Regions from separate parts of the Marinobacter bohaiensis genome, predicted to be linked through region 3. Evidence: predicted binding sites of a transcription regulator. Region 3 holds the regulator's gene; each other region holds the start of a gene.

Region 1 (10,713 bases), 860 kb from region 3:
GTCCGTGGGATCGAAGGTGTTGTTGGTGAACGAGGTCGGCGTGACCCCATCCAGAATGGTGGTCGTCGACGGCGCATCGGCGGCGGCGGTCATCTGCACCTCGCCGTCCAGCGTGACACTGACCGTGCCCACCTGGGTGGACGGATTGGTGCTGTCGGTGGACACGGCCGTGCCATCGTCAAACGCCATCGCGCCGCCGTTGGCGTTGACGTCCTCGTAGCTCATGCGCAGGGTGTCGCCGCGACTGGAAATCAGGCGTAGTTGGCCACTACTGTTGATGGTGGCGTTGATGCTGCTCAGCGACGACCCGTTAATATCGTCCGCCAGCTGTTGCAGACGCTCGGCCGTGGTCAGGGTGTTGCCGGAGCTGTCGGTGTCGGCCACAGTGAAGTCCACGCCTTCCAGGGAAAAGATGTCGGCGGCCTGGATAGACGAGCCGTCCAGCAGCACCTCGGTGCGGCCCGAGGCGCTGACATCCTCCTCCTGACTCAGGGCGTTGGCGATCTCCCGCGCGGAGCTGTCGGCGGCTACCGAGACATCGCGCGTGGAGCCGTCCGGATAGGTAATGGTAAAAGTCTGTGCCCCGGTGCTGGCGTTGGGCGCGAAGTCCCGACTGGTGACGCGGGTGCCGCTTTCAGCCAGGACGCTTTCGCGGGAATCCAGGTTCAGCTCCGACTCGACGCCGGTGGTCCGGCGCGGTGAGAGGTTATCGCTGTCGATGAACAGATCACCGCGGACGCCGGACAGGTTGCCCTCGTCATCGGCCTGGAAGCCCTGCACGCGCATGCCCTGGTTGTTCACCACATAGCCTTCGCGGTCGATGCTGAACTGACCGGCGCGGCTGTAGCGGACTTCGCCGTTGTTATTCAGTATAAAGAAGCCGTCGCCGTCGATGGCCATGTCCAAGCCATTGTCAGTAAAGCTGACATTGCCCTGACCAAAGGACTGCTTGATGTCCTGCACGCGCACCCCGTCGCCGATGGCGTTGGTGCCGCCGGACAGGAAACCGCTGGCGTAGAGGTCACCGAACTGGACCTCACTGCCCTTGAAACCGACGGTGCTGGCATTGGCAATGTTATTGCCGGTGACATCCAGATCCACGGACGCGGCCCGCAAGCCACTGAGACCGATATTGAACGCCATACTTCACCTCATCCTTAAATCTGTTTACGGAGCCTTTAGCGGACTCTTCAGTTAATCTGCTGCACGTCGGACAGGGCTACCGAACCCATGCCGGCAAGATTGAGCGTGACATCGCCGCTGCTGGCCAGGGAGACGCTGTCAACGTTGGCACTGAGCATCGTGCTGAGCTGCTCGGAGCCACCGGTATAACTGCCATGGGCCTGGAGCACGTAGGTGCCCTCCGGCAGATCATTGCCGTCCGCGTCCTTGCCGTCCCAGGTAAACGACTTCTGTCCTTCGGACGCCGCCCCCAGGTCGATCTGGCGCACCAGCTCACCGGACGAATCCAGCACGTCGAGACGCAGGCTGGAGGTCGACGCCGGTACCTGCACGGCCCCCTCTACCTCACCGGAAGCGCCGAGGATGGCGGTCTGGGAAGGCACCATCACCGTGCGGCCGACCATGGCCGACGCCTGCAACGCCTGGGTGGAACGGAACTGACCGGCCAGGTCCTGCACGCTGTCCGATACCCCCTGCATTTCCTCCAGCGAGCTGAACTGCGCCAGCTGTGCCAGGAAGTCGCCGTTTTCCTGGGGCTTGAGGGGGTTCTGGTTGTTGAGCTGGGCGATCATCAGCTCCATGAATTCGTTCTTGCCAAGCTCGTCGGAGGATGACGTGCCGCTGGCGGTCTGGGACCGGTACTGACTCAGTACATCGGTAGCGGAGGTGCTGTTAACGGTGCTCATGCTCTACTCCTTACTGAGTCGATTACTGGCCGAGAGTGAGGATGCGCTGCATCATCGACTTGGCCGTGTTCATCACGTCCACATTCATTTCAAAGCTCCGCGAGGAGGACATCATGTCCGCCATTTCCTCCACCACGTTCACGTTCGGGTAGTAGACGTAGCCGTCCTCGTTCGCCGCGGGGTGGTTGGGCTCGTAACGCATCTGCAGCTCGGCATCGCTTTCCACCACACCGTCCACCTTGACGCCGGCCGACGCGGCGCCATTGCTGCCCTGGCTCCAGCCGGTACCAAAATCGCCCTGGGACATCATGTCCTGCTGAATGGCGGAGAAAACCGGCTTACGCGCCCGGTAGGTGGTATCGGTGCTGGAGCTGGCGGTTTCGGCGTTGGCGATGTTCGACGCCGTGGTATTCAGCCGCAGGGACTGGGCTGTCATACCGGAGCCGGCAATATCAAAGATGTTTCCAAGTGACATGACGCGTGTCCTCTACCCTGCGGTCCTTTATTCGCCCTTGATGGCCTTGGTCAGGCCCTGGAATTTGCTGTTGAGAAACTGGAAGCTGGCCTGGTAATCCATGGCGTTGCGCATGAACCGGGACTCTTCCTGCTGTGCATCCACCGTATTGCCGTCCAGGGAAGGCTGGTACGGGTTGCGATACATCAGCGCGGCGCGCTCGGTCATGGCCGCTTGCGGATCGATGTGGCCGCTGCTGGTACGCTCCAGCGGCAGCGACGAGGCCTGCGACTGGGCATTACCCAGCGCCGCCTTGAAATCGATGTCGCGCGCCTTGAAGCCCGGGGTATCCGCGTTGGCCAGGTTATTGGCCAGCACTTCGGCACGTTGAACCCGTACGTTCAGCGCTTTCTCGTGAATGCCCAGGGCGTTTGCAAAACTGATGGCCATGCCGTCTCTCTCCGGAGGATTGCCGCATATCGCTTTGGATAAGACAAAGCAACAGCAATGCCAGTTTACGGAAACCCCTGAAAACAGAGGGTTGGAGAGGAATAAGCGGTTTGCGGAATGAAGGCGGGACGGGGAAAGCGGCAAGGACTTTCCCCCGGAGTTTCCCCTGCGGCGGCGGCCCCTCTCTAGACGGGCCAGCGGGACGCGAAGGTGGCCGGCTGCGGCCGCTCCATCTGCGGCTTGCGCAGGGCCGGCGTTCCCACATAGAGGAAACCGGCGATCGATTCGTTCTCTGCCAGCCCGAGGCCCTCGTGGACACGCCGGTCATAGGCCACCGGTCCGGTGCGCCACATTCCGGAAAAGCCACGCGCTTCCAGGGCCAAAAGCATATAAGCCATACCGCAGCCGGTGGAAACGGACTCCTCGATGGCCGGCACCTTGGGATGCGATTGATGACGGGTGATGCCGACCAGGATCATCGGCGCGCGTAACGGCATCTTGCGCAGCTTTTCCTCGCTGGGCGCGGCCGGGTCCTCCGGGTTGGCGATCCGCGCGAACACCTCACCCAGGGCCGAGCGTCCTTCACCCTCCACCACCAGGTAACGCCAGGGACGCAGCAACGCGTGATCCGGCGCCCGGGCAGCGCAGGCGAACAGATCTTCGAGCACCTCCGGGTCTGGAGCGGGTGCCTGCAGTTGGGGCTCCGACGTGCGGCTGAGGATCGCATTCACGGTATCAGTCATAGTTGATTCCCGGGTTCATCAAAACGGTTGCGTGGTCATGCCAACGCCGATGCGGCTGACCGGAACGGAGCTGCAGCCCTGGAGCCGCCACGCTGACGCCGCCAAAACAGAATCGACGCAGATCACGTTGCAATTGTGACATTTCACCAATACTGCTAACCTTTTTCCGACAGGTCACACCGCTCGACGTCTGGCAGTCCGGCTTCGCTGGACGGGCGCCATCGACCTTTCGGATACCACACTATAACAACAAGTTGACGGCGGAAAGCCATGACAGAACAACGCCATTTTGATCGTTTTGCCGATTTCTACCCTTTCTATCTGGAAGAGCACAGCGATCCCACCTGTCGCCGCCTGCATTACCTGGGCAGCGTCCTGGTGATTGCCGTCCTGCTCTACGCCATCACCACCGGGCAATGGCTCTACCTGCTGCTGGTGCCGGTGCTGGGGTACGGGTTTGCCTGGGTCGGCCACTTCGTGTTCGAAAAGAATCGTCCGGCCACGTTCAAGCATCCGCTCTACAGCCTGATGGGTGATTGGGTAATGCTCAAGGACATGCTCACGGGCCGCATCCGGTTCTAGCGCCTTCAGTCGATCAGCGAACCAACCCGACGGGATACCCGATGATGAACGCTCCCCTGGCCAGCGGAAAATCACTGCTGCTTGAGGCACAGAGCAAGCCGGTCGCCATCCCCCCGATGCCGGATTACAACGGCCGGGTGCTGGCCTACACCGGTGCGGCCGCCATCATTTTCACCGGCCTGCTCACCGACCACTTTCCGGACTGGCTGATCTGGCTGGTGCCCGCCGCGCTGCTCTGGCCCCACACCGTCCACTTCCTGACCCATCAGACCCGACTGCGCCATTCCAACCGCATCCGTCAGAAAATGCTGCTGCTCGACTGCCTGCTGGGAGGCGCGTTCACCGGCGTGATCGGGCTGGTCGCGGTGCCGTCGCTGGCGGTGCTGATGATGCTGATGTTCAGCGCCATGCTGGTCGGTGGCCTGCGCCAGTGGTTCTTCGGAACCTTGCTGTTCGCCGGTGCCGCGGCCGTGGGCCTGACCTGCCGCGGCATGTCGGTATCGCTGCAGGCGCCGCTGGCGCTCAGCCTGGTCGCCCTGCTGGCGACCGCCCTGTACATCTGCATCACCGCCTATTACGCCCACCAGCAGGCGCGCGCCCTGATGACCGCCAAATCCCAGATCCAGTATCAGCGGGAGCAGTCCATCGCGTTATCCCACAAGCTCTCCAAGTACCTCTCGCCGCAGGTCTGGCAATCCATTTTTACCGGCGAGCGGGACGTGCGCCTGGAAACCCAGCGCAAGAAGCTGTCGATCTTCTTCTCGGACATCAAGGGCTTCACCGAGCTGTCCGAGGAAATGGAACCGGAAGCCCTGACCGAGCTGCTCAACCACTACTTCAACGAAATGTCCCAGGTGGCCCTGAAGTACGGCGGCACCATCGACAAGTTCGTCGGCGACTCCATCATGATCTTCTTTGGTGATCCCACCAGCCGTGGGCCACGCGAAGACGCCCTGGCCTGCGTGTCCATGGCCATCGACATGCGCAAACACATGAAGATCATGCGTCAGAAGTGGCGCAGCCAGGGCATCAAGACCCCGCTCCAGATCCGCATGGGAATCAGCGCCGGCTATGCCACGGTCGGGAATTTCGGTGCCGAGAACCGGATGGACTACACCATTATCGGCAAGGAAGTGAATCTGGCCAGCCGGCTGGAATCCCTGGCCGACCCCGGCGAGATCCTGATTTCCTACGAGACGTTTTCACTGATCAAGGACAAGATCATGTGCCGGGACAAGGGAGAGATCACGGTGAAAGGATTCGGGCGTCCGGTGCCCATCTACGAGGTGGTCGATTTCCGTCGCGACCTGGGCGCCGAACGCAGCTTCATGGAACACGAGCAGGCCGGCTTTGCCATGTACCTGGACTCGGACAAGGTCCGCAGCACCGAGCGGACCGAAATCCTGCGCGCGCTGGAAGAGGCGGTTGACCGCCTCCGCATCGAGGAGGAGCCCGCACCGCCGGCCAATTACTGCCGCACCAGCCGCAAGCATTCCGGCTGACCCGGACCGGTACTGCGCCAGGGGTTGATATCCAGTCCGCCACGACGGGTGTAATGGGCGCTGACGGTCAGCGACTGCGGCTGGCAACGCGCCATCAGCTCAGTGAACACCGTCTCCACGCAATGCTCGTGGAAATCCTGCTTCTGCCGGAATCCCACCACATAGGCCAGCAGCCCCGCCCGATCGATTTTCGGACCGGTGTAGTGAATCAGCAGGCTGCCCCAGTCCGGCTGCCCGGTCACCGGGCAGTTACTCTTGAGCAGATGCGAGCACAAGGATTCGGTGACCACCGGACCGGACGCCTGCAGCCGCTCCGGACAGGGCTCGTAGCCATCCACGTCGATCGGCTCGTCGTCAATCAGCAGATAGTCCGCCGGACGCCCGGGGACCGTCGCTCCCTCGTCCACCGAATGCAGGCGGCAGTGCACCGCCGCTCCCGAGGCGCTGGACAGATCCTGCTCAATGCGCTCGGTCACCTGGCTGGCGTCGGAAAAGGTTTCCTGATTCAGCGAGTTGAGATAGAGCTTGAGCGATTTGGATTCGATAATCGAAGGCGACGCCGCCGGCACCTCAATGACCGCCCAGGCGACCGCCGGCACGCCGTTGGGGCGAATCCAGGAGATTTCCCAGGCCTGCCAGTAGTCGCTGCCGAACCAGGGCCAGCGGCCATCCTCCAGCCCGATGCGCTGACGGTTGTCCCGTCGCGGCACCGGGAACAGCAGCTCCGGCGCGTAATGTTCGGGGTATTCGCTGCTCTTGCCCAGCGGGGCGTGTTCCAGGGCCATAGACTCGTTTCCTCAATGGCGAATGCCGCGACCGCGAGCCAGCATTCGCAGGCTGACAACAACCAGAATGATAATGAACAGCAGCACCATGGCCAGCGAAATGCCCACGTTCACATCGGAAATCCCCAGAATTCCGTAGCGGAACGCGTTCACCATGTACAGGATCGGGTTGACCATCGACACCGCCCGCCAGAAATCCGGCAGCAGCTGAATCGAGTAGAACACCCCGCCCAGATAGGTCAGCGGCGTGAGCACGAAGGTCGGGACAATGGAAATGTCGTCGAACTTGGTGGCCAGCATGGCGTTGATAAAGCCGCCCAGCGAAAACAGCATCGACGTGAGGATCACGGTGATGACGGTTGCCAGCGGATGATGCAGGCTCAGATCCGTGAACCACAGGGATAGCACCGTTACGATCAACCCCACCCCAAGGCCGCGAGCCATGCCACCGGCCACGTAACCGGCCAGGATAATACCGTTGGGTACCGGCGACACCAGCAGTTCCTCGATGCTGCGCTGGAACTTCATGCTGAAGAAGGACGACACCACGTTGGCGTAGGAACTGGTAATCACCGACATCATGATCAGCCCGGGCACGATGAAGGCCATGTAGTCGTGGCCTTCCATCTGCCCGATGCGCGAGCCGATCAGGTTGCCGAAGATGACGAAATAGAGCGTCATGGTCACCGCCGGGGGCAACAGCGTCTGCGGCCAGATTCGCGTAAAGCGGCGGATTTCACGGACGACGATGGTGAGGAAGGCGGTCAGTTTGGCGTCGAAGCTCATGCCTCACCTCCTTCCTGCTTGTTTTCCTGGACCATGCGGATAAACAACTCCTCGAGACGGTTGGCCTTGGTGCGCATGCTGGTGACGCGGACGCCCTGCTCGTCCAGTTGACCGAACACTCTGTTAAGGTCCTGACCCTGGCGTACATCCACTTCCAGTTGCCCGTCGCCGTTGATGCGGGTATCGAAGTCCGCCAATGCCGGCGCCTCCTCCAGTGCCTCGGCCGTATCCAGCAGGAAGGTCTCCATGCTCAGTTGCTTGAGCAGGTCACGTTTGCTGGTGTTGTGCAGGATCTGGCCGTGATCGATGATCGCAATATTGCGGCAGAGGGCTTCCGCCTCTTCCAGGTAATGGGTGGTGAGGATGATGGTGGTGCCGCGGCGGTTCATCTCCTCCAGGAAGGTCCACATGGAACGGCGCAGTTCGATATCCACGCCGGCGGTGGGCTCGTCCAGGATCAGCAGCTTCGGTTCGTGGACCAGGGCCCGGGCAATCATCAGGCGCCGCTTCATGCCGCCGGACAGCATCCGCGCCGGCGTATCCCGTTTATCCCACAGCCCCAGCTCACGCAGATAGTGCTCGGCAGACTGACGCGCCTTACGGGCGGGGATGCCGTAGTAACCAGCCTGGGTGACGACGATATCGAGCACTTTTTCGAACTGGTTGAAGTTCATTTCCTGGGGCACCACACCCAGGTTGAGCTTGGCCCTGGCCAGATCCCTGTCGATGTCGTAGCCGAACACCGACACCTTGCCCGACGACTTGTTGACCAACGAACAGACGATCCCCAGCGTCGTCGACTTGCCGGCTCCATTGGGGCCCAACAGGGCGAAGAAGTCCCCTTCCTCGACGGCCAGATCGATGCCCTTGAGGGCTTCGAAACCGGAGTCATAGGTCTTGCGGAGGTCCTGTATTTTCAGAGCATTGGTCATGGGCGCGCTGCCTGCTTTGTCTTTGGGGTGGGTCACATGCGGCAACACCCTGTTATTGTGCCGCTTCCCCCGATTTCAACCCGCCCGGGCCGATCGAACCCTTGCTTTGCGATCTCGGCAAACTGCGACGGATGCCCGGAATCCCCGCCGCCTGGCCCCTATACTCGGGCCAACAACAATGAAACCCCGTGCCCCCCTGCCTGGGTCAACGGGAGACGCAAGGAAAGACAACATGCCCCGGACGCATCGATCCCTGACGCTGCTTGCCGCCAGCCTGTGGCTGGCCGGCTGCATGGGCGGCGACAGCAGCAGTGACAGCGACGACGACACCTCGCGAGGCCAGGTGATGCCCTCGGGCGTCCAGGGCCTGACCTATCAGACCCGGAGCCAAAGCGGCACCACCCATGCTGCGGGACGCTTCCGCTACTACCCGGGCGAGACCATCGACTTCAGCATCGGCAATCTGACGCTGGCCAGCGACGTCCCCGCCAGTCGCATGGTGACGCCGCTGGCGTTCTTTGCGGAGGCCCGCTCGGCACTGACCGGCGCGATCGCAGACGACCTGGGCCTTCTCAGCCACAAACCAGTGGAACAACAGGTGATGGACACCCCCGCCGTACAGAACACCGTACGCCTGATGCTGGCCCTGGATGAAGACGGCACCGCCGCCGAGGGTGAGCCACTGGTTTTCAGCGACCGGGTCATCCGCCAGCTCAATGCCGCCCTGCCCGCACTGGCGGAGCCAATCGACGTTCACCAGAGCGTGAACGCCTTCGCCGATCCGGACGTCAGCGACAACAGCCTGTCTCCGGTCAATCAGTTGCTGGCGGCCATCTGCTTCTACCCCGAAGGCGACGAGCTGTGCGAGGAACCGCCCAGTCAGGCGGAAATCGATGCAGCACCCGAGCCGCCACCGCAGAGCGAGGCCCGGGACCCGGACATCGACTACAGCGACGAATTGCAGAACAGACGGAACCGCATTCTCAACGCGGTCCGCTCCATCGAGGATGTCGAGCTGGAGGACGTCGACGACTACCTGATCCGGGAACTGGACGCCATCACCACCGAGCGGACCAACCGCTATTACCTGTCGACGGTCACCGCCAACATTCCGGCGTCAGATACCGCGATCCGCGAGGTGTTCGTCCGGCGCGCCGGCGGCGAGGTAACTCTGGATAACATCGAAGCCCTCAGCACCGATCCCGGGGCCGTGGTCGTGCACGCCGCGAGCGCCCAGACCCATTCTGTGGAGTATTTCGTGGATGGCCGTGCCGGCGACGAGAGCGACCTGATCGTCAACTTCAGGCCTGCCGGCGATTACCGCTGGCTACGCAAACCGTTACGCGTGGTGATCGAGTAGCACGGACCGACAGGCACTCAGCCGATCAAATGACGAAAGCTCCAGCGGCTGGCGGCGCCGGTCACCTCGAAGTGGCGGGGATCAAGACCATCGGCACCGAACGGCAGGCAGCCACTGACCGACAGCGCGTCCTCGGGCTGTCGACCTTCGTTGAGCTCCGCCAGATTCACCACCCGCGCGGTTTTCAGGGGTTTCTGGTCGCGGTCCGTCATCACCATGACCCGCGGCCAGAGACGGCGCCCCGGCGAGTGAGCCACGACCGCACCCCGCTCTCCGCTGCTGAGCTGGACCAGGGTGCCGGTCGGATAGACGCCGATCGACTGGATAAAGTGCTCCACCAGGTCTTCCTGGAATTCGATGTTGCGCAGCTCGTACAGGTGCGCCACAGCCTGAGCCGGGGTCAGCGGCATCTGGTCGGCGCGGGGCTCCACCAGGGTTTCGTAATGGTCCACCAGACCGGCGATCTTGGCCAGCAGCGGAATGCGGTCACCGCGCACCCTTTCCGGGAAACCCGAGCCGTTGTGGCGCTCCCGGTGATAGCGCACCACGTTCACCACGGCCCGTGACAGGCCGGCCGCTTCCAGTCGCTCCACCCCCTTGTCGACGTACCGGCGGAACAGTGCGAAGTCATCCGCATCCAGCTTGTGTTCATTGCGCACCACCTCGACAGGCAGATCCAGCTTGCCTATCTGGCACAACAGCGTGCCCAACGCCAGGTTTTCCAGCGCCGGGCGCTCCAGACCCATGTGCCGGCCGCACACCAACGCCCAGACCGAGGCGTTCAGCGCATGCCGGTAACTGTGGTTGTCGTGCTGATGCAGGCGCGATACCCAGAGCATGGCGTCGGGATGACGCACCACGCTGCTGGCCATGCCCCGGGCCACCCGCGACACCGGCGCAAAATCCGGGGTCTGGCCCGCCCGCACCTGACGCTCGATGGCACTCAGCGTCTTGGCGATATCCTGCATCAGACGCCTGCCCTGGCGGGCCTCGCGCTTGAGCGTGGAAGCCACTGGATATTCCTGGCGGTTACGCACCTGGATGGCAGGCAGCTTCAGGGTTTCCTGCTGATGACGCTTGGAGCTGCGCCGGGAAAAGATGGGCGCATTGGAGGCTTCGTATTCAGACGTGTCACGGGTTTCGGTGACGTCGACCATTACCCAGCGGCAGTACGACGTCAGGGAGCGGACGTCCTCCTGGGTGCGAATGTAGAACCCCTGGATCGGGAACGGCGTTTCGTGCCACGGACGA
Region 2 (10,713 bases), on a different contig from region 3:
CATGTCGGCTACCAGCGCCTGGGTGTCATTGCCCTCCAGCTCAGCCAGCGGCGTCGAGCGACCGGCGCCGCGCTGGTCGAACAGAATGATGCGGAAGCGCTCGGCATCGAAGAAACGCCGATAGTAATCCTCGCAGCCACCACCTGGCCCGCCGTGGACCACCACCACCGGAATGCCATCGGGATTGCCGCTTTCCTCTATATAGAGTTCGTGAGGCGGATCGACCTTGAGTCGGTGTTCGGCGTAGGGCTTGATCTCGGGATACAGCGACAGCATGGCGCACCTGCTCGTGACGGGCTAACAAAAGGGATGCTACGAATGGTCTGAATTTAGGGGATACAGGCGGGAAATGCCACCCTCACCGCGAGCGCGGGAGGGTGGTCAGCAAAGCCGGTCGATGCCGGCTCCGCATTCGACGGGCATGATGCTCAGCCCATCGGGCCGGACTTACTTCTTGTGGGCGCGACGGCGCTCGTTTTCCTTGAGCAGCTTCTTGCGGATGCGCAGGGATTCCGGCGTCACTTCCACCAGCTCATCGTCGTCGATGAACTCCAGCGCCTGTTCCAGCGTCTGGCGGACCGGCGGCGTCAGCATGACGTTTTCATCGGTACCGGAGGCACGGACGTTGGTCAGCTGTTTGGCCTTGGTCGGATTCACCACCAGGTCGTTGTCCCGGTTATGGATGCCGATGATCATACCTTCGTAGACTTCGGTACCCGGCTCAACGAACAGGCGACCGCGCTCCTGCAGGGTCATCAGGGCGTAGCCCAGGACCTTGCCGTCGACCATGGACACCAGCACGCCGTTGTTGCGGTGTTCGATGTCACCGCCCTTGACCGGACCGTAGTGGTCGAAGACGTTGGTCAGGATGCCGGAGCCTGACGTCATGGTCAGGAACTGGTTACGGAAACCGATCAGACCGCGGGCCGGCATGATGAACTCGAGGCGGGTACGGCCGCGACCGTCCGGCACCATGTTCTTCAGCTCGGCGCGGCGCAGCCCCATGACTTCCATGATCGAGCCCTGGTGCTCATCCTGGACGTCGATCACGACAAACTCGTACGGCTCCTGCAACTCACCGTCGATTTCGCGCTGGACCACTTCCGGCCGGGACACACCCAGCTCGAAACCTTCCCGGCGCATGTTCTCGATCAGCACCGACAGGTGCAGCTCGCCGCGGCCGCTGACCTTGAATTTCTCGGCCGTGTCACCCGGTTCCACGCGCAGCGCCACGTTGTGCAGCAGCTCCTTGTCCAGGCGCTCTTTGATGTTGCGGCTGGTGACGAACTTGCCTTCCTTGCCGGCGAACGGAGAATCGTTCACCTGGAACGTCATGCTCACGGTGGGCTCGTCGACGGTCAGGGCCGGCAGGGCTTCCGGATTCTGCGGATCGCACAGGGTGTCCGAGATGAACAGTTCACTGATGCCGCTGATGCAGACGATGTCGCCAGCACTGGCCTGGTCGACCGGAATACGCTGCAGGCCGTGGAAGCCTTTCACTTCCAGAACCTTGGCGTTGCGCTTGTCGCCATTGCGGTCCACAACCGCCACCTGCTGGCCCGGGCGCAGCGTACCGCGGGTGATGCGACCGATGCCAATAACGCCCACGTAGCTGTCGTAGTCCAGCTGGGAGATCTGCATCTGGAACGGCGCTTCGACATCGACATCCGGCGCCGGCACATTTGCGGCGATCGCTTCGAACAGCGGTGTCATGTCGTCCGCCAGCTCGTCGGCTTCCGGGCCGGCGATGCCGTTAATGGCGGAGGCATAGATGATCGGGAAATCCAGCTGTTCGTCGGTTGCGCCGAGGCGGTCGAAAAGGTCGAACACTTCGTTGATGACCCAGTCCGGACGCGCGCCGGGACGATCCACCTTGTTCACCACGACAATCGGACGCAGGCCCTGGTCGAAGGCTTTCTGGGTGACGAAGCGGGTCTGCGGCATGGGGCCGTCGACGGCATCCACCAGCAGCAGCACGGAATCGACCATGGACATGACCCGCTCAACCTCGCCGCCGAAGTCGGCGTGGCCCGGGGTGTCCACGATGTTGATCTGGTATTCGTTCCAACGGATGGCGGTGTTCTTGGCGAGGATGGTGATGCCCCGCTCTTTTTCCTGGTCGTTGGAATCCATGATCCGCTCGGAACCGGTTTCCTTGCGGTCCAGTGTGCCGGACTGGTCCAGCAGCTTATCGACCAGCGTCGTCTTACCGTGGTCGACGTGGGCAATGATGGCAATATTTCGACGTTTTTCGATCACAAAACAATCCTGAGACATGCGTATGACCTGAGAAGGATCATAAAAGGCGGTCGAGCCGCCCGGCATGCCATCTCAAATCGGGAAATGTAGGGGTCCAGGCCACCATGATACGGCAGCCGGACGTCAGGCGCGCGCAGTATATCGAAAACCGGTGACCGTAACTACGTTCAAATTGTGAGCAACGCTCTCGCCGGATCCCTGGCCTCCAGATCTACCGCACACATTTGGTGCAACAACACCTGCTTGCGCACCATTTAAGAACACAAAAAGCACCAGACACCCTGCCAGAGTCGCGGAACCGCTCCCTGAAATCGCCCTCTAAATGCCCACACTGCACCAGCATCGACCGAATTCGCCGCGATTGGCAAGCGCTTTGCTTAACCTGTTGCAGCCGAAATTTCGGGCACGGCCGCAGCTGTTTTTGCTAAGCTGCCTGCGCCTGTCGAATGAATCGGACGCTGAGTGAGGTCGACCAGCCGAACCGGCTCCAAATAAGACATAAACTGACGGAGTATGCGTAATGTCCAAGACGCTTGACCTGATCAAAGAACACGAAGTGAAGTGGATTGACCTGCGGTTTACCGACAGCCGCGGCAAAGAGCAGCACGTGACCCTGCCCGCTTCCGAGGTTGATGAAGACTTTTTCAGCGACGGTAAGATGTTTGACGGCTCTTCCATCGCCGGCTGGAAAGGCATCAACGAGTCCGACATGATCCTGATGCCGGACGACGAAACCGGCGTCATCGACCCGTTCACCGAAGAAACCACGCTGAACCTGACCTGCGACATCGTCGAGCCCTCCACCATGCAGGGCTACGAGCGTGATCCACGCTCCGTTGCGCGTCGCGCCGAGGAATACCTGAAGTCCACCGGCATCGCCGACGGCGCCCTGTTCGGCCCGGAGCCGGAATTCTTCGTATTCGACTCCGTCAAGTGGAACACCGACATGCAGGGTTCCATGTACGAAATCTACTCCGAAGAAGCCGCCTGGGTTTCCGGCGAGGATTTCGACCGCAACAACATCGGTCACCGTCCGGGCGTTAAAGGCGGCTACTTCCCGGTTCCGCCGGTAGACAGCCTGCACGACCTGCGTGGCGCCATGTGCGCGGCCATGGAGTCCATGGGTCTGGAAATCGAGGTTCACCACCACGAAGTGGGTACCGCCGGCCAGTGTGAAATCGGTGTTGGCGCCAACACCCTGACCAAGAAAGCCGACGAAGTACAGATCCTGAAGTACTGCGTCCACAACGTGGCTCACGCCTACGGCAAGACCGCCACCTTCATGCCCAAGCCGGTGGTCGGTGACAACGGTTCCGGCATGCACGTCCACATGTCCCTGAGCAAGGACGGCAAGAACGCCTTCGCCGGCGACGGCTACGCCGGCCTGAGCGAAACCGCCCTGTACTACATCGGCGGTATCATCAAGCACGCCAAGACCATCAACGCGTTCACCAACGCGTCCACCAACAGCTACAAGCGTCTGGTTCCGGGCTTTGAAGCTCCGGTTATGCTGGCCTACTCCGCCCGTAACCGCTCCGCTTCCATCCGGATCCCGTACGTGAACAGCCCGAAAGCGCGTCGTATCGAGGTCCGTTTCCCGGATCCGTCCGCCAACCCGTACCTGGCGTTTGCCGCCATGCTGATGGCCGGCCTTGACGGCATCCAGAACAAGATCCACCCGGGCGATGCCATGGACAAGGATCTGTACGACCTGCCGAAGGAAGAAGCGCTGGAAATCCCGACCGTTGCCGAGACCTTCCAGGAAGCCCTGGACACCCTGGAGAAGGACCACGAGTTCCTGACCCGCGGTGGCGTCTTCACCGAAGACATGATCTCCGGCTACGTCGAGCTGAAGCGTGCCGAGGTCGAGCGTCTGAACATGACGACTCACCCGGTCGAGTTCGACCTGTACTACTCCTGCTAAGCGCTCCCGCGCCTGCAGAAGAAGCCCCGCCCCGGCGGGGCTTTTTTGTATCTGTCCGTTTATCCGGCCAGCGCGCGGCCGGGAAGACCGTGTCCGCAGACCGGCGCACATTCTGAAATCTTCGTCATATCACAGATACATTAGGAAGTTGCATTGCCGGTGAACAACGACCAATAATCGGGAAAAATACGAGAACAGGGAGAATCCCGTGAACAGAGGCATTGTAGTACTGAGTCTGCTGGCCCTGGCCGCCTCCAGCGTGCAGGCGCAGGTTTACCGGAGCGTCGACGAACAGGGCAACGTGACGTTTACCGACCAGGCGTCGTCGGGCGGCGAGGAAGTGAACGTCAAGCCGGTCACCACGGTCACGCTGCCCGACGCCGAGGACGTGCGCCAGCTCGAAGCACAGCAGGAAAAGCCGTCCGTCGACGACCAGACGCCGGCCAAGCCCTACAGCCGTGTCGGTTTCGATGCACCAGAAGATGACACCGCCTTCCACAGCGGCAACGGCGATATGACCTTCGCGGTCTCCAGCCAGCCGGCCCTGCGCAACGGGCACCTGTTCGAGGTATCCCTGGACGGCCAGCCCATTGGCCAGAATGCCTCCGGACAATTTGCCCTGCAGAATGTCTTCCGCGGAACCCACAATGCCTCGGTCAACGTGATCGACCGGGACGGGCGCATCGTCCAGTCCGGCCAGAGCATTACGTTCACCATTCATCGCCCCTCCGTTCTTAACCGCAACCGCAACAACTGACACGCCCCGTGCCCGGCCACCACCGGGCACTATTTTGGTGCATGAGCACCAAAAAGATCCTACCATTCGTACTAAAGCAGGGCGCTCCTGGACTCAGACGTCGATGCCTGAGCACCTGACCCGGTGCCTCAGCCGATAAGGGAACCAATCTGAACACCCGGCTGCGCCCATGCGCCAAAAGCGCGTCCAGGGCCTGATTTGCCGTCGATTCAGGCCGCTGGCTCGCACCGGGACGGCCGAAACGGCCTCCCGACTCATCAGCCTGCACCGATAACGCCGATTGCCGCCACCGCCAGGCACCGAAACACGGCATTCGTGCGACAACCCGACGCGCCGGAGCTAACCAAAAAGGCGCAGCGCCTTCTCCCGCGTTCGTAACTGGTTCGCTTTTTGCAGTTAATGCACCGAACAAGAGGGGCATCATGTCAAACGAACTCGTCTACCGGCAGATACTGGATCATCTCACCACGGCCACGCTCGTGCTGGATGCGGAACTGCGCATCCAGTACATCAACGCCGCGGCCGAATACCTGCTCGAAGCCAGCGGACCGCGCATGGTCGGCACGCGCCTGACCGAATGGTTCATCGGCTCGGCGGAAGCCTTCGAAACCCTGGATGAAGCCTGCCGCACCGGCCAGCCCTTCACCAAACGGGAAGCCGAGTTCACCCTGCTGTCCGGTTCGCGGTTCACAGTCGATTACTCGGTCTCGCAGATCGGGGCCGACGACGCCACCCTGCTACTGGAACTCCAGCCGCGTGATCGCCTGCTGCGCATCACCCGGGAAGAGGACATGCTTACCCAGCAGGAAACCACGCGGATCCTGGTGCGCGGCATGGCCCACGAGATCAAGAACCCCCTCGGCGGCATTCGCGGTGCGGCCCAGTTGCTGGACCGCGAACTGTCCGATGAGGGCCAGAAGGAATACACCCAGGTCATCATCGACGAGGCGGACCGGCTGCGTAGCCTGGTGGACCGGATGCTCGGCCCCAATAAGGCACCGCAGTTCAGCTCGACCAACATCCATGAAGTGCTGGAGCGGGTGCGCACGCTGCTGGAAGCCGAAAGCAAGGGCCGCGTGAAGCTGGAGCGGGACTACGACCCCAGCCTGCCGGAATTCCCCGGCGACAAGGAACAGCTCATCCAGGCTTTCCTCAACGTCGCCCGCAACGCCATGGAAGCCGCCGCCGACCACAGCAACGACGAAACCCCGTGCATCACCTTCCGCACCCGGGCGCTGCGGCAGTTCACCATCGGCCACCGCCGCTACCGGCTGGTGTGCCGCGTCGACATCATCGATAACGGCCCGGGCATTCCCCAGGACCTGTTGCAGAACATCTTCTATCCCATGATCAGCGGCCGGGCCAACGGAACGGGCCTGGGGCTGTCGATCACACAAAGCATCATCGGCCAACACCAGGGCCTCGTCGAATGCGAGAGCTCCCCTGGCTGGACCGATTTCATCATTTTCCTGCCTCTGGAGCTGAAAGCATGAGCCAATCGGCCAACGTCTGGATAATCGACGATGATCGGAGTATTCGCTGGGTCCTGGAACGGGCCCTGTCGCAGGCCAACATGCAGACGCGTGTGTTCGAGAATGGCGAGGGCATCATGATGCGTCTCGACCGGGAACAGCCCGACGCCATCATCAGCGACATCCGCATGCCGGGCATCGACGGCATCGCCCTGCTCTCACAGATCGTGCAGGATCACCCGGACATCCCGGTGATCATCATGACGGCGCACTCGGACCTGGAAAGCGCGGTCGCCAGCTATCAGACCGGGGCCTTCGAGTACCTGCCCAAGCCGTTCGACGTGGACGACGCGGTGGAACTGGTCAAACGGGCGGTGGACCACAGCCGCGAACGCCGGGCCAGCAGCGAGCCGCAAAGCGACGCCGCCACCCGCCACACCGAGATCATCGGCGAAGCGCCGGCCATGCAGGAGGTTTTCCGGGCCATCGGACGGCTGTCCCACTCCAACATCACCGTGCTGATCAACGGCGAAAGCGGGACGGGTAAAGAGCTCGTGGCGCAGGCGCTGCACAATCACAGTCCGCGCGCCAGCCATCCGTTCATCGCCCTGAACATGGCCGCCATCCCCAAGGACCTGATCGAGTCCGAACTGTTCGGCCATGAAAAAGGCGCCTTCACCGGCGCCGGCGCGGCCCGTCAGGGGCGCTTCGAACAGTCCAACGGCGGCACCCTGTTCCTGGACGAGATCGGCGACATGCCGGCGGACACCCAGACCCGCCTGCTGCGGGTACTGGCCGACGGTGAATTCTACCGGGTCGGTGGTACCACGCCGATCAAGGTGGACGTGCGCATCATCGCCGCCACCCACCAGAACCTGGAGAAACTGGTGCAGGCCGGCACCTTCCGGGAAGACCTGTTCCACCGCCTCAACGTCATTCGCGTGCACCTGCCCAAGCTGGCTGAGCGACGCGAAGACATTCCGCGCCTGATGGGGCATTTCCTCAAGCGCGCGGCGCGGGAACTCTCCGTCGAACCCAAACTGCTGCGCCCCGAGGCGGAGGAATACCTGACCACACTGCCCTGGCCGGGCAACGTCCGCCAGCTGGAGAACACCTGCCGCTGGCTGACGGTCATGGCCAGCGGGCGCGAAATCCACGTCAGCGACCTGCCGCCGGAACTGCTCGACCAGGCGGACACCCCACCGACCGGCCAGACCTGGCAGGAAGGCCTGCGCGCCTGGGCGGAGCAGGAGCTCAAGCGCGGCAAGCAGGGTATTCTCGACGTGGCCGTGCCGGAGTTCGAGCAGGTGATGATCGAGACCGCCCTCAAGCACACCGGCGGACGCCGCCGGGACGCCGCCGTACTGCTGGGCTGGGGCCGCAACACCCTGACCCGCAAGATCAAGGAACTGGGCATGGCCGACGGCCCGTCGGATGACGACGAGGATTAACCCCGTCCGCTTCGGACGCTAACCATTGCCCACAAAAAAGGGCCCGCCATTGACTGGCGGGCCCTTTTTGCTGCGACGAGGCGCGCTCCGTTTCAGAACGGGATATCGTCGTCGAAATCGTCCACAGGCTCCGGCATACCGCCACCCTGGTTGCCCTGGTTCTGAGGCGGCTGGCTGTAGCCGCCGGACGCCTGCCCCTGGTTACCGTAGTTGGGCTGCGGCTGCGACTGGGGCTGGGGCTGCTGCTGGGGACGCGACGGCGCGCCCTGATTCATGCCCTGGTTGTCGCCACCACCGCGGCTGTCCAGCATCTGCATCTGGCCGTTGATGTCGACCACCACTTCCGTGGTGTAACGGTCCTGGCCATCCTGCCCCTGCCACTTACGGGTCTGCAGTTTGCCTTCGATGTAGACCTTGGAGCCTTTACGCAGGTACTGGCCGGCCACCTCGGCGATCTTGCCGAACATCACCACCCGGTGCCATTCGGTCTTGGGCACCATCTGGCCGGTCTGGCGATCCTTGTAACTCTCGTCCGTGGCCAGGTTCAGATTGGTGACCGCGTTACCGTTCGGTGTGTAGCGGGTTTCCGGGTCGTTGCCCAGGTTGCCAATCAGGATGACCTTGTTTACGCCTCTTGCCATGCTCCACTCCCAACTCTGTCTCTGTCGTCGCCAGCCTTCCCTGGCCAACTTTAGGAATTCAACGGTGATTATCAGGGCCTGATAAAGGCAAACTGCCCCAGGTTGGCCGCGTCGAAACGCTTGTGATCGACCTTCAGGTAGGCGGTCTCGGCATCGGTCAGGATGACCACATCCTCAACACCGGGCACCCCCCGCAAAGCCTGATCCACGGCCGCAATACCACGCCCCTGAACATCGACCAACTGTACCACGAAACTGGAAGTATGGCTCGGCCTCTTCATGGTGATCGCCAGCCCCAGCCAGACGACCAGAACGGCCACCATCATTCCGAAAACGCCGTTGGGGCCAACGCTCTCCAGCAGGCTTCCGCCAATGGTGCCGCCGAGGAAGGCACCGAAGAACTGGGACGTGGAATAGACGCCCATGGCCGTGCCCTTGGCGGCTGCCGGGCTTTCCTTGCTGATCAGCGAAGGCAGACAGGCCTCCAGCAGATTGAACGCCATGAAAAAGAAGAACAGACAGATCCACATCACCGCCAGGGTGTGCGGAAACTCTGCCAGAGCCATGGTGGCTAACGCCAGAATCGCAATGGCGCCACACAGCACCGGTTTCATCATGCGCCGTTTCTCGCCAATGATGATGAACGGCACCATCGAGAAGAAAGCCACCGCCATCACCGACAGATACACCCACCAGTGATGCTCGGCCGGCAGTCCCACCTTGTCACGCAGCAGTACCGGAATGACCAGGAACGCGGCCGTGAGAACCAGATGCAGCGCGGCGATACCGAAATCCAGGCGCAATAGTCGTCCGTCGGTCAGGACCTGACGCAGCTTCTCGCGCGCCGGCTGGGCGTCCAGGTGAGTCGCATGGCCAGCCGGGTTGGGTACCACACCAAACACCAGCACCATACCGACCAGGGCCAACGCCCCGGTCACGAAAAAGATGCCCGACAGCCCGATAGCCGAACCCAGCAACGGCCCCAGGAACAACGAGGCGGAAAACGCCATACCGATGGACAGGCCGACCAGCGCCATGGCCTTGGTGCGGTGCTCTTCACGGGTCAGGTCACTGAGCAGCGCCATCAGGACACTCGCAATGGCTCCGCCACCCTGCAGGGCGCGGCCGATGATGACGCCGTAGACGCTGTCCGCCGCACCGGCGATGAAACTGCCCGCGGCAAACAGGAACAGACCGATGTAGATCAGGCGCTTACGCCCCAGCCGGTCGGACAGCATGCCGAAGGGAATCTGCAGCAGCGCCTGGCTCAGGCCGTAGGCCCCGATGGCCAGCCCCAGCAGAGCCGGCGTTGCCGCCTCGAGCTTGTCCCCGAGCAGCATGAAGACCGGCAGCACCATAAACAGCCCCAGCATGCGCATGGCATACACGGACGCGAGGGCTGCAATAGAGCGTTTTTCGAGTGAATTCATAAAGAAAGGATCAACCTGGAATCATCGGACTTGGAAACGTCGCGAAATTGTACCAAAAACCCGTCCGCCGGCAGGTGAAATCAAACGGCCCAGGTCATTCAGTCAACCGCTCAGGAAAAACGCAACGAGCCATTACGTTAAGCTACGCTTACTGACAAAATAGATCGTCCGGAAAGCATAACAGCATTCAGTCTGTTCGCTTCTCGACGTACTATAGCCCGGCGTGCACTACGCTGCTGCCATTTACAGCGCCGCTTTCCGAAGCGGTCGAGTCATCACCCGAAAATACGCAGAATTAGGGGCTTACCGTGGATTTCGCAACGCTTTTTGGTCTCGTCGGCGCCACGCTGGTCATTGGCTCAGCGATCGTGCTGGGCGCATCGAGCCAGGTCTTCCTCAACATGCCGTCCGTCCTCATCGTTCTGGTGGGCAGCTTCTGCGTGGTGATGGCCAAGTTCAGCTTCGGCCAGTTCCTGGGTGCGTTCAAGGCGGCCTCCAGAGCCTTTTCCTTCAAGCTGCCGGACACAGAGGCCCTGATCAACGAAGTCGTCGACATCGCGAACATTGCCCGCAAACAGGGCGTGCTGGCCCTGGAGGAAAAAGAAGTCAGCGCCACGTTCCTCAGACAGGGCATCCAGTTCCTGCTGGAAAGCCAGCCGGCGGAAACCATCGAAAAACTCATGCAGAAGGAACGACTGCTCACGCTGGACCGCAACCGGATGGGCGCCAAGGTGTTCCGGGCACTGGCCGACGTGGGCCCGGCCATGGGCATGATCGGC
Region 3 (10,713 bases):
GCATTCTGGGCCTCCAGCGCGCGCACCACCTCATCCAGGTGCTCCTCGTTGCGCATTACCTTGCCGACGTACTGAAGATGGCGGCGCTTGGCCTCGTTCTGGCGGATGCGGCGAGATTCCTCAATGGCGGCTCGCAGCGTGTCGCTGATGGGCAGTGCCTCGGCCTGTTCCGGGGTGAGTGCCAGTAGCTGCTTACCGATGGCCTGCAGCGCGTGCATTTCCCGCTTCAGTTCGGATTTACTCTTGAACTCGACCTCGTCCGGGTCGTAATGATCGTGCTCTGTCGTCATGCTGTGTCCATCGGTTCTTGGCCCGGGCGATGCGGTTCGCTCAGGCGTAAATCAGGGTGGCCAGCCCCAGGAAGGAAAGAAACCCCACCACGTCCGTCACCGTCGTCAGGATCACGCCGCCGGCCAGCGCCGGGTCGATGTTGCGCGCTTTCAGGAACAGCGGCAGCAACGTGCCCACCAGGGCGGCGGCGATCAGGTTAATGATCAGGGCCGAGGCAATGATAACGCCGATCATCGGGTCGGCAAACCACACGGTGGCGGCCACCGAGACCACCAGCGCCCAGAGGATGCCGTTGAGGACACCGGCAAGGAACTCCCGGTTCAGCAGCCAGCGCACGTTGGCTCCGCTGATCTGCCCCACCGCCATGCCACGGATGACGAGTGTCAGGGTCTGGCTGCCGGCGATGCCGCCCATGCTGGCAACGATGGGCATCAATACCGCCAGCGCCACCACTTTGGAGATGGTGCCCTCAAACAGGCCGATGACCGCCGAAGCGATGAAGGCGGTGATCAGGTTGATGCCCAGCCAGACGGCGCGGCGCTTGGTGGTCTTTATCACCGGCGCGAAGGTGTCTTCGTCCTCGTCCAGGCCGGCCATGCTCATCAGCGAATGGTCGGCGTCCTCGCGGATAACGTCGACCACGTCATCGATGGTGATCCGGCCCAGCAGCTTGCCGTCTTCACTGACCACGGGGGCCGAAATCAGGTCGTAACGTTCGAAACGGGTGGCCACCTGGGTATCGGACAGGGTCACCGGAATGGGTTCGATGTCGGTGTCCATCACCTCGCGGACGGTGGCGCTTGGGCTGGATACCAGCATCTTGGTGATGGGCATCACACCGATGTACTCGTCGCGGCGGTTGACCACGATCAGGCTGTCGGTCATCGGCGGCAGGGCACGGTGGCGGCGCAGGTAGCGGAGCACCACGTCGATGCTGAGATCCGGACGCACCGTGATGGTGTCCGTGTTCATCAGGCCGCCGGCCGTGTCCTCCGGGTAAGCGAGGACTTCCTCAACCCGCTGGCGATCCTGTTCGTCCATCGTGTCGAGAACTTCCTGGATGACCGTATCCGGAAGCTGCTGGAGCAGGTCCGCCAGGTCGTCCGATTCGAAGTCTTCGATGATGGTGGCCAGTTCCTGGGCGTTGAGCTTGCTCAGGAAGTAGCTTCGGATATCGTCATTGAGGTACTGGAGGACTTCCCCTTCGAGGTTCTTGTCCACCAGATTCCAGAGCAGTGCCCGTTGGCGCGGCGGGGAGGATTCCAGCAGGTGGGCAATATCGCTGGGGCTGAGGCCACCATTGAGGATGCGCGCCACCTGTTGCAGGGCGCCACTGTCGAGGGCTTCGCCGAGCGTACGGAGACGTTGCCTGGCCTGGCTGTTTTCGACTGCGTCTGTCATGAAGGTCCCATGAATCCGGGCCGAGGCCATGCGCGAACAGTCTCGGGCCATTTGGGGCCTGGGCGGGCTGTCCGTATCGCCTCGGGTGCTGCCATAAGGATCTTCTGGATAAGTCCTGGAAGGTCTCGCCGAGACGCCCCAGGACTTATTCAGAAGTTCCTAAGTATAGCGGACTTACGTTGCAGACGTGAGAACTTGGTGTAGGTAAATCCCGCGTCCGTGGGGCGGTTGGGCGAGTGCGCGTGTCGGCGTCGGATCTACTCGCCTTCGCCAAAGTAATCGTTGATCAGCTCGACCAGGGCGTCGCGCGCTGCCTGTTCGTCGGGCCCGTCGAGAACCAGCTCGATATCGGTGCCGCGGCTGGCCGCGAGCATCATCACCGACATGATGCTCTTACCGTCCACCTCCCGGCCGTCCTTGGCGATCAGCACCTGGCTGTCGTACTCCGACGCGGTGCTGACCAGCTTGGCTGCGGCCCGGGCATGCAGACCGAGCTTGTTGATGATGGTGATGGGCTCCCGGATCATGGCGTGTCGTCACTGGCCGCCGTGTGCAGGTGCGGCATCTCCGTGTGGCGGATCTGCACGTTGCCGTATTGCTCGCGGAAATAACGCCCCAGTTGGTCGCAGATGTAGACCGAGCGATGCTGACCGCCGGTGCAGCCGATGGAAATGGTCATGTAGCTGCGGTTGCTTGACCGGAAAGTCGGTAACCACTTCTCCAGAAGTTCCTTGAGATCGTCCAGCATGTCCCGGGTTTCCGGCTGCCCCTCCAGGAAAGCCTGGACCTGAGGATCGACACCGGTGAAGTCGCGCAGACTGGCGTCCCAGTAGGGGTTGGGCAGGCAGCGCACGTCGAACACGTAGTCGGAATCCACGGGTACGCCGTGCTTGAAGCCAAACGACTGGAACAGCAGGGCCAGTTCCTGGTCGCGTCGCCCCACTACGCGCTGACGCACCATGTCGCGCAGCTCATACATCGACAGCTCGGTGGTATCGATGTACAGGTCGGCCAACTGCGCCAGGGGGTCGAGCAAGTCCTTCTCGTGGTTGATCGCCTCGCGTAGCGACGTGCGGACATTGCTCAGCGGGTGCTTGCGGCGTGTGGCGTGGAAACGCTGCAGCAGGGCCTGGTCGGTGGCGTCGAGGAAGATGATTTCGACGTTCAGGCTGGCGCCCTTGAGGCGCTCGTGGATCTCGTCGAAGTTGGCAATCTCATCGGCCAGGTTGCGGGCATCGATGCTCACGGCAATATTGCGGAGCTTGTCCGGCGAGGCATTGCTGGCTTCCTCGGTCAACGGGAACAGCAGGCCGATGGGGAGGTTGTCGATACAGTAGAAGCCCAGGTCCTCGAGCACGTGCAGTGCCGTACTCTTGCCGGATCCGGAACGACCGCTGACGATGATCAGTTTCATGCAATGCCTTCGTCGAATCGGCGAATGGTTACTCGGGTTGCGTCATGACGCGGAACAGCTCGTCGGCGTCCCGGCATTGACGCAGGCGTTCGCAGAAGCTGCGCTCGTTGAACTTCTCGGCCAGCTGGCTCAGCAGTTCCAGGTGCTCGCTGGTCGCCTCCTTGGGGACGATCAGCACGAACAGCAGATCCACCGGCTGGTTGTCGATGGCGTCGAACGCAACCCCTTCCTCCAGGGTCAGCAGGGCACCCACCACATGATTGCAGCCGTCCAGACGGCAGTGGGGGATGGCAATGCCCTGACCGATACCGGTGCTGCCCAGCCGTTCCCGGGACACCAGGTTATTGAAGGTCTGGGTCTCGTCGAGCTCGGGGTAGCGCTTGGCTACGTGCTCGGCGATCAACTCAAGGATGCGTTTCTTGCTGGTTCCCGGCACACCACAGAGGGTGAGCTCGGGAACCAGGATGGACTGGATGGTTAATGGTGATTCCGTCATGGATGGAATGCTTTCCCTTGGATGGAACGGCTAGCGGCCGGCAGCACCGTGCATTCGATCAACGGTCTTTTCCTTGTGCTTGAGGATCTGCCGATCAAGTTTGTCGAGCAGGCCGTCAATGGCCGCGTACATATCTTCGTTTTCAGCCTTTGCGTGGATTTCACCACCAATGACGTGGAGTGTGGCTTCGGCCGTCTGGCGCAGCTTCTCCACGGACAGGGTCACCTGACAGTTGCTGATGTGGTCGAAATGGCGTTCGAGTTTTTCAAACTTGCCGGAGACATAGTCTTTCAGAGCGGGAGTCAATTCGACATGGTGACCTGACATATTGAGTTGCATAGGCTTCTCCTGTTGTCGATATGGCCGGGAGCAGAGAAGCTCCCGACGTTGAGCCCGTCGCACTCAGCGACGTTTGAAAACCGACTCTGGCTGGCCCTGGGCGCTTGCGTCTCAGACCAGTCTCTTGCGTTCGTTGGACGGCGGGATGTGCATCGCCTCGCGATACTTGGCGACCGTCCGTCGTGCCACCTTGATGCCCTGGTCCCCGAGCAGCGCTGCAATCTTGCTGTCGCTGAGGGGTTTCTTCGGGGTTTCGGCGGCGACCAGTTTCTTGATCATGGCACGAATTGCCGTGGAGGAACATTCACCGCCCTCGTTCGTGCTCACATGACTGGAGAAAAAGTACTTCAGCTCGAAGATACCGCGCGGCGTATGCATGTATTTCTGGGTGGTGACCCGGGAAATGGTCGATTCATGCATGCTCACTGCCTGGGCAATGTCCGAGAGGATCAACGGCTTCATGGCTTCCTCGCCATGATCCAGAAATCCCTGCTGATGTTCAACGATCCGGGTGGCAACTTTCAGCAGGGTCTCGTTGCGACTCTGCAGACTCTTGATGAACCATTTGGCCTCCTGCAACTGATCGCGCAGGTAGGTGTTGTCGGCACTGTTGTCGGCCCGGCGGATCAGCGCCGCGTAGCCGGCATTGACCCGGATGCGCGGGGCAATTTCGGGATTGAGTTCGACGCGCCAGCGGCCCTTCTGCTTGGACACCACCACATCCGGCACCACGTAATCCGGCTCGGCCTGGTCGAGGGAGTCGCCCGGCCGCGGGTTGAGCGTCTGGATCAGGGCCAGTACGCACTTCAGCTGCTCTTCGCTGAGGCGACTGCGGCGCAGCAACTGGGCGTAATCGCGATTACCCAGCAGGTTGATGTAGTGGCTGATCACCAGCCGTGCCTGGGGCAGCCAGGGGGTATCCGGTGGCAGCTGGTTGAGCTGGATCAGGAGGCACTCCTGAAGGTCCCGTGCGAACACGCCCGGCGGGTCGAAATGCTGCAGGCGGCGCAGCACGGCCTCAACTTCGTCCAGTTCCAGCGGATCTTCCTCGCTGTCGTCGACCAGCCCGGCGTGGATGTCTTCCAGTGTCGAGATCAGGTAGCCGCGCGGGTCCACCGAGTCGAGCAGGGCGTGAGCAATGGCGCGGTCGCGCTCGCCCATGGGGGTGAGGTTGAGCTGCCAGAGCAGGTGGTCCTGCAGGGTCTCGGTGGGGGAGTTGCGTGATTCGAAGTCGGTGTCGTCGTCTTCTTCGCTGCGCGCCGCCGGTGCCGGGGCGGACTGGTAGATGTCGTCCCAGGCGGTGTCGACCGGCAGGTCATCGGGGATTTCCTGGTTGGTATCGGTGTTCCAGTCGGGTTCGGCCGGCTCGTCCCAGCTATCGTCGTCCTGCGTGGTGTCGTTGCTGTCCTCGCTGTTGCCGTCAGCGGACGCGTCCTCACCGTCGCTCTCATTATCAGCGGCGCCGTCTTCCTCTTCCGAGGTTTCCAGCATGGGGTTGGATTCGAGCGCTTGCTGGATTTCCTGTTGTAAGTCCAGCGTGGAAAGTTGCAGCAGGCGGATTGCCTGTTGCAACTGGGGTGTCATGGTGAGCTGTTGACCCAGCTTCAGCTGAAGCGAAGCTTTCATTACCATTGATTTAGTCCCGTCACCCTGTGGCCATCGACTGAGTTATTGCGCCTGGGCAAGACCTGTCCGGATGTCTCCGGACCTTGAAAACGCTCGTGTCAGAGGTCGGTCCGGCTTGCCAAGCAAATTCTTTGCCGAAGTTTACTGCTATGGGTGTCCCGATGACAATGTCTTGGTCGGCGGATATGCCTCGAGAGGTTAGCCGACCCTGTTTCGAGTTTAGCGTTTTGGCGCCCACTGCGATACCCATACCCGATTGACGGGCTCACATGTGGAATTCGTTGCCCAGGTAGACTTCCTTGACCTGCTGGTTGGCCAGGATCTCCTCAGACTGTCCGGATGCGATAATATGGCCGCCGCTGACGATGTAGGCGTTTTCGCAGATATCCAGGGTTTCGCGCACGTTATGGTCGGTGATCAGCACACCGATGCCCTTGTCGCGCAGATGGCGGATGATCTGCTTGATGTCGCTGACCGAGATCGGGTCGACACCGGCAAAGGGCTCGTCCAGCAGGATGAAGGCCGGCTCCATCGCCAGCGCCCGGGCAATCTCCACGCGCCGGCGCTCCCCACCCGACAGGGCCATGCCCAGGCTGTCCCGGATATGCGTGATGTGGAATTCTTCCAGCAGGTTTTCCAGCCTCTCGTCACGCTCCGCCCGAGACAGGCTCTTGCGCGTTTCCAGGATCGCCATGATGTTGTCGCGCACACTGAGCTTGCGAAACACCGAAGCTTCCTGGGGCAGATAGCCGATGCCGGAACGGGCCCGGCCGTGCATGGGCAGGGGTGTGATGTCCTTCTCATCGATGCTGACCCGGCCGTTGTCCGCCTTGACCAGGCCCACGATCATGTAGAAACAGGTGGTCTTGCCGGCGCCGTTGGGGCCCAGCAGGCCGACGATTTCCCCGCTGCGGATTTCCAGTGAGACGTCTTTGACCACTTTAATCTGCTTGTAGCTCTTCGCCAGATTGCTCGCACGCAGTATGGCCATCAGTTACCGGCCTCCGAGGTTCCGCTGCCCTGGCGTGGCTGGATAACCATTTCCACGCGCCCGTCGCCGCCATCGGATTTGCTGCCACCGCCGGCGGTGACCACGCGCCTGGCCGTGTCGTAGTCGATGCGCTCGCCCTTGAACACGTTGCCGTTCTGGCGGATGACGGCTTTTTCCTCAAAGGTCAGCCGGTTCTCGCCGGCAGCGTAAATGATGGTCAGTGCTTCGGCGTCGGTTTTCGGTGTTTCGCCCTGTTGCGGCTGTATGTAGTGCGCCGGCTTGCCGTAGGCTTCGATGCGGTTCAGCGCGCCCTGGCTGCGGTAGAGGACGACGCGGTCCGCGGTCAGCTCGGTGGCGTCCTGGCGCACGACCACATCGCCGGTGTAGACCGCTGTACCCTTGGCGTCGTCGAGTCGGGCATTGTCCGCCGATACCTTGATCGGGCTGTCCGAATTCAGGTCAAAAGCCTGGGCGTTTGCGGCCAGCGCCAGGAGCGCGGCGCCCAGAAGGCGGCGCAGGGGCGCGCGGTTACTGCGCTGATGGCAACTCATACTGTCCTTCCACCTGTGATTGCAGTTTGACGATCCGTTTGTCGATCCAGGCTTTCATGCCCGTGGCGCGGGTCACGCCCCGGGCGTCGGTCAGGATCACCGGGGCGTCAGTGTGCACAATGCGTTTATCGTTATCCAGCGTAAGATGGGGGGTTTCCAGCTTGCCTTGCTTGCCGGATTCCAGGATCCGGCTGATGACCACGTTGCCGGTCAGGTCGATGACGTCGCGCTCCAGGAGGTAGTTGCCTTCCTCGGCTGACACCTTCCAGGGGATGCCTGACTTGGCATCGATCAGCGTGGCGCGCGGCTCCTGCATGTGGGCTCGATTCTGCTCGTCGAACTGTTCGATGCGCGGGCTGGTGATGGTGACGCTGACATTGCCTTCCTCGTCGTAGGCCTGGTAAGCGCCGTTCACCACGAAACTGTCGGGCTCGTCCGGTCCGCGCAGCTGCTCGGCGGTGTTGTCCGGGGATTTTTCGTCGCTTTGCCAGAGCAGATCGATCAGCACGGCGGCCAGTACGGCGATGGCGACGTAGCGCAGGCGGATCTGGTTAAGGCGGCTGAGCATGATCAGTGTCCGTCGGCGTGGTAGGTCTGGTGCATTTCCGCCAGTTTGTTCTGGGCCTGCAGGATCAGGTCGCAGATTTCACGCACGGCGCCTTCGCCGCCACCGGTTTCAGTGCAGTAATCGGCCTGCTCGCGGACATACCAGTGGCCGTTGGGGACGGCAATGCCCAGGCCGGCGTGCATGATGGCGCCCAGGTCGGGCAGATCATCGCCAATATAGGCGGCCTCGCTGGCGGAGATGGCGAGTTCCTCAAGTAGCTCCTTCAGCGCTGCTTCCTTGTCCTCGCGCCCCTGTTGCAGATGTTCAACGCCCAGGTCGCGGGCGCGGCGGGCGGTCAGCGGGGAGTTACGCCCGGTGATGATCGCGACGTCGATGCCGGCGCGCCGCAGTTGCTTGATGCCGTGGCCATCGAGCGTGCAGAAAGCCTTGAGCTCGTCGCCCTGGGCGGTGAAGTAGAGTCGGCCGTCGGTCAGCACGCCGTCAACGTCGAGCGCCAGCAGGCGAATTCGGGCGGCTTTGGTCATCAGGTCGTCGGGCAGCGGTCTTTCCATGGGCCTTCCTCGGTCGGCGCAATCGTGTCGGGATGGGGGTGTCACAGGACGCCTGCGCGTAACAGGTCATGCATGTTGATGGCGCCGATCAGGCTGCCGTGGCGATCCACCACCGGCAGGGCGGTGATCTTGACCTCGTCCATGACGTTAAGTGCTTCCGCGGCCAGCTGGTCGTCACGGATGCGTTTGCCGCCGACGGTCATCACGTCGCGGATCGGCGTGCCGTGAATGTCCACGTTGCGGTCCAGGGCACGGCGCAGGTCGCCGTCGGTGAACACGCCGATCATGGTGCCCGAGTCGTCGATTACCGTCGTCATGCCCAGGCCTTTCTGCGACATTTCCAGCAGGGCGCCGCTGAGCAGGGTATCGGGTTTGACGCGGGGCACCCGGTCACCGGTATGCATGATGTCCGCCACCCGCAACAGCAGGCGGCGACCCAGGCTGCCGCCCGGGTGCGAGAAGGCGAAGTCTTCGGCGCTGAAGCCGCGGACTTCCAGCAAGGCCACGGCGAGGGCGTCCCCCATGACCAGGGTGGCGGTGGTGCTGCTGGTCGGGGCCAGTCCCAGGGGGCAGGCTTCGCGGGGGACGCTGACGTCCAGGTTGGCCGCTGCCTCCTTGGCGAGTACGGATTCCGGGTCGCCGGTCATGCTGATCAACGGTGCGCCCATCCGCTTGATGAGTGGCAGGATGGTCAGCACCTCGGCGGTCTTGCCGGAGTTGGAGATGGCCAGGACCACGTCGTCACCGGTGATCATCCCCAGGTCGCCGTGGCTGGCCTCGCCGGGGTGAACGAAGAAGGAGGGCGTGCCGGTACTGGCCAGGGTGGCGGCGATCTTCTTGCCGATGTGCCCGGACTTGCCCATGCCGGTGACCACGACCCGGCCATGGCATTGCATGACCAGCTTGCAGGCGTGTTCAAATGTCGGATCAATGCGCTCGGACAGCGCGTCGATCGCCTCTCGCTCGATGGCGATCGCCCGGCGCGCTGAGTCGATGAAAGAAGTCGTCATAGTCCGGGCAATCCTTAACGTGCTGCGTGGTAAAGTACGACGGTATAAGCGATGTATCCGGCCAGCAGTATACCACCTTCAAAGCGGGCCAGTTTTCCCTTTTTCTGCATGCCATAGGCGAACGCCGCGAGCAGAACAGTCAGCCCGGCCATGGTGCCGTAGTCCCGGATCAGAACGTCGCTCTCAATCGGCAGCGGGTTGAGCAGTGCCGGCATTGCCAGTACCGCCAGCAGGTTGAACAGGTTGGAGCCGACGATGTTGCCCAGCGCCACGTCGTGGTGGCCTTTGAGGGCGCTGGCCACGGACGCTGCAAGTTCCGGCAGACTGGTGCCGATGGCGACGATGGTCAGGCCGATCACCAGTTCGCTGACGCCCAGGGTCAGGGCCAGTTCGGTAGCGCCCCAGACCAGGATACGCGAGCTGACGATCAACATGACCAGGCCGACGACGAACCAGGTAACGGCGCCCTTGATCTGGATGTCGGGCATTTCCTCGACTTCCTCCAGGAATTCCGGGGCGTCACCGGGGGCGTTGTTGCGGCTGAGCAGGAACAGGGCAATGGCCAGCATCACCAGGAAGATCACGCCGTCCATGGGGGACAGGGCGCCATCCAGCAGCAGCGGGTAAACCAGAATGGTGACCGTGAGCAGGATGGGGAGTTCGCGAAACAGGACGGTCCGTTTCAGGGGAATCGGCGCCACCAGCGTGGTGATGCCCAGTACCAGCCCGACATTGGCAATGTTGGAGCCCAGCGCGTTGCCCACGGCCAGCGCCGGTGCGTCGGTCAGGGCAGCGGTGGCGGAGACCAGCATTTCGGGGGCGGACGTGCCGAACGCGACGATGGTCAGACCGATCAGCATCGGCGACATGCCCAGGTTGCGAGCCAGGGCAACAGAGCCTTCGACAAACCGGTCCGCGCTCCAGATCAGCAGCACCAGGCCGGCGACGAGGGCGCCAATGTAGGGGAGTAGAGACATAGGGTCATTCCGTTGTGAAAACCGGGTCCTGACCGGCGGACCGGGGACCTTCGCAGTGGCGGCAGATTGTGCGCGAGAAGCCGGCTTGTCGCAACCGCGGTCCCGGGCTCCCCGCGTACCGTCATGTTGGGGTGTGGGGCAGTAACGGGTAAGAAAGGGGGAGTTGCGGGCAAGGATCTTGTCCGGGGATATTTGAGCTTCGGGCGAACTTGTCATAATGTAGCGCCCTTTGCGGCCAGTTCCATTCCGTTGCGCGCCCGTTTTTCCCGTTGTGGAGGGGATTTAAGGCGGTATTAATGCAGCGCTGTGGGCTGTCTGGAACAATGCGCCGTGGGAATGGTCGATGCAGCAGGGCGTCGGTTGCCCGTGATGCCTACTGGGAAAGCTCTCGATGACGTCAGAGTCCGCATACATAGACATTCAGGATCTCCTATTCCTGCGCGGCGATCGCCGCATTTTTGACGGCCTGTCGCTGCGCATTCCACGCGGCAAGGTCAC

What was found. Region 3 encodes sigma-54, which starts transcription at its own class of promoters, with help from an activator protein. Its sites were predicted from a motif close to ANTGGCATNNANNTTGCTNT; they were not measured.
Region 1: the regulator sigma-54 is predicted to act here: its motif matches at 2,818-2,837, upstream of flgB (flagellar basal body rod protein FlgB).
Region 2: the regulator sigma-54 is predicted to act here: its motif matches at 2,620-2,639, upstream of glnA (glutamate--ammonia ligase).

The regions. Positions count from the first base shown of each region.
Region 1 is NZ_QGEH01000001.1:2,507,975-2,518,687, forward strand. Features, by position in the region: gene DKK67_RS11255 (flagellar hook protein FlgE) at 1-1,143, opposite strand, end outside; gene DKK67_RS11260 (flagellar hook assembly protein FlgD) at 1,191-1,868, opposite strand; gene flgC (flagellar basal body rod protein FlgC) at 1,891-2,343, opposite strand; gene flgB (flagellar basal body rod protein FlgB) at 2,371-2,772, opposite strand; gene DKK67_RS11275 (nitroreductase family protein) at 2,958-3,515, opposite strand; gene DKK67_RS11280 (Mpo1-like protein) at 3,786-4,097, shown strand; gene DKK67_RS11285 (adenylate/guanylate cyclase domain-containing protein) at 4,139-5,599, shown strand; gene queF (NADPH-dependent 7-cyano-7-deazaguanine reductase QueF) at 5,566-6,384, opposite strand; gene DKK67_RS11295 (ABC transporter permease) at 6,397-7,170, opposite strand; gene DKK67_RS11300 (ABC transporter ATP-binding protein) at 7,167-8,102, opposite strand; gene DKK67_RS11305 (organic solvent ABC transporter permease) at 8,335-9,462, shown strand; gene DKK67_RS11310 (HD-GYP domain-containing protein) at 9,480-10,713, opposite strand, start outside.
Region 2 is NZ_QGEH01000006.1:133,699-144,411, forward strand. Features, by position in the region: gene pip (prolyl aminopeptidase) at 1-276, opposite strand, end outside; gene typA (translational GTPase TypA) at 448-2,259, opposite strand; gene glnA (glutamate--ammonia ligase) at 2,780-4,183, shown strand; gene DKK67_RS19885 (DUF4124 domain-containing protein) at 4,392-4,940, shown strand; gene glnL (nitrogen regulation protein NR(II)) at 5,363-6,433, shown strand; gene ntrC (nitrogen regulation protein NR(I)) at 6,430-7,863, shown strand; gene ssb (single-stranded DNA-binding protein) at 7,956-8,504, opposite strand; gene DKK67_RS19905 (MFS transporter) at 8,576-9,934, opposite strand; gene pomA (flagellar motor protein PomA) at 10,243-10,713, shown strand, end outside.
Region 3 is NZ_QGEH01000001.1:1,649,293-1,660,005, forward strand. Features, by position in the region: gene yjgA (ribosome biogenesis factor YjgA) at 1-290, opposite strand, end outside; gene mgtE (magnesium transporter) at 331-1,692, opposite strand; gene DKK67_RS07365 (HPr family phosphocarrier protein) at 1,950-2,219, opposite strand; gene rapZ (RNase adapter RapZ) at 2,216-3,106, opposite strand; gene ptsN (PTS IIA-like nitrogen regulatory protein PtsN) at 3,135-3,602, opposite strand; gene hpf (ribosome hibernation promoting factor) at 3,633-3,941, opposite strand; gene DKK67_RS07385 (RNA polymerase factor sigma-54) at 4,053-5,567, opposite strand; gene lptB (LPS export ABC transporter ATP-binding protein) at 5,833-6,558, opposite strand; gene lptA (lipopolysaccharide transport periplasmic protein LptA) at 6,558-7,109, opposite strand; gene lptC (LPS export ABC transporter periplasmic protein LptC) at 7,087-7,677, opposite strand; gene kdsC (3-deoxy-manno-octulosonate-8-phosphatase KdsC) at 7,680-8,228, opposite strand; gene DKK67_RS07410 (KpsF/GutQ family sugar-phosphate isomerase) at 8,270-9,250, opposite strand; gene DKK67_RS07415 (calcium/sodium antiporter) at 9,253-10,215, opposite strand; gene DKK67_RS07420 (ABC transporter ATP-binding protein) at 10,607-10,713, shown strand, end outside.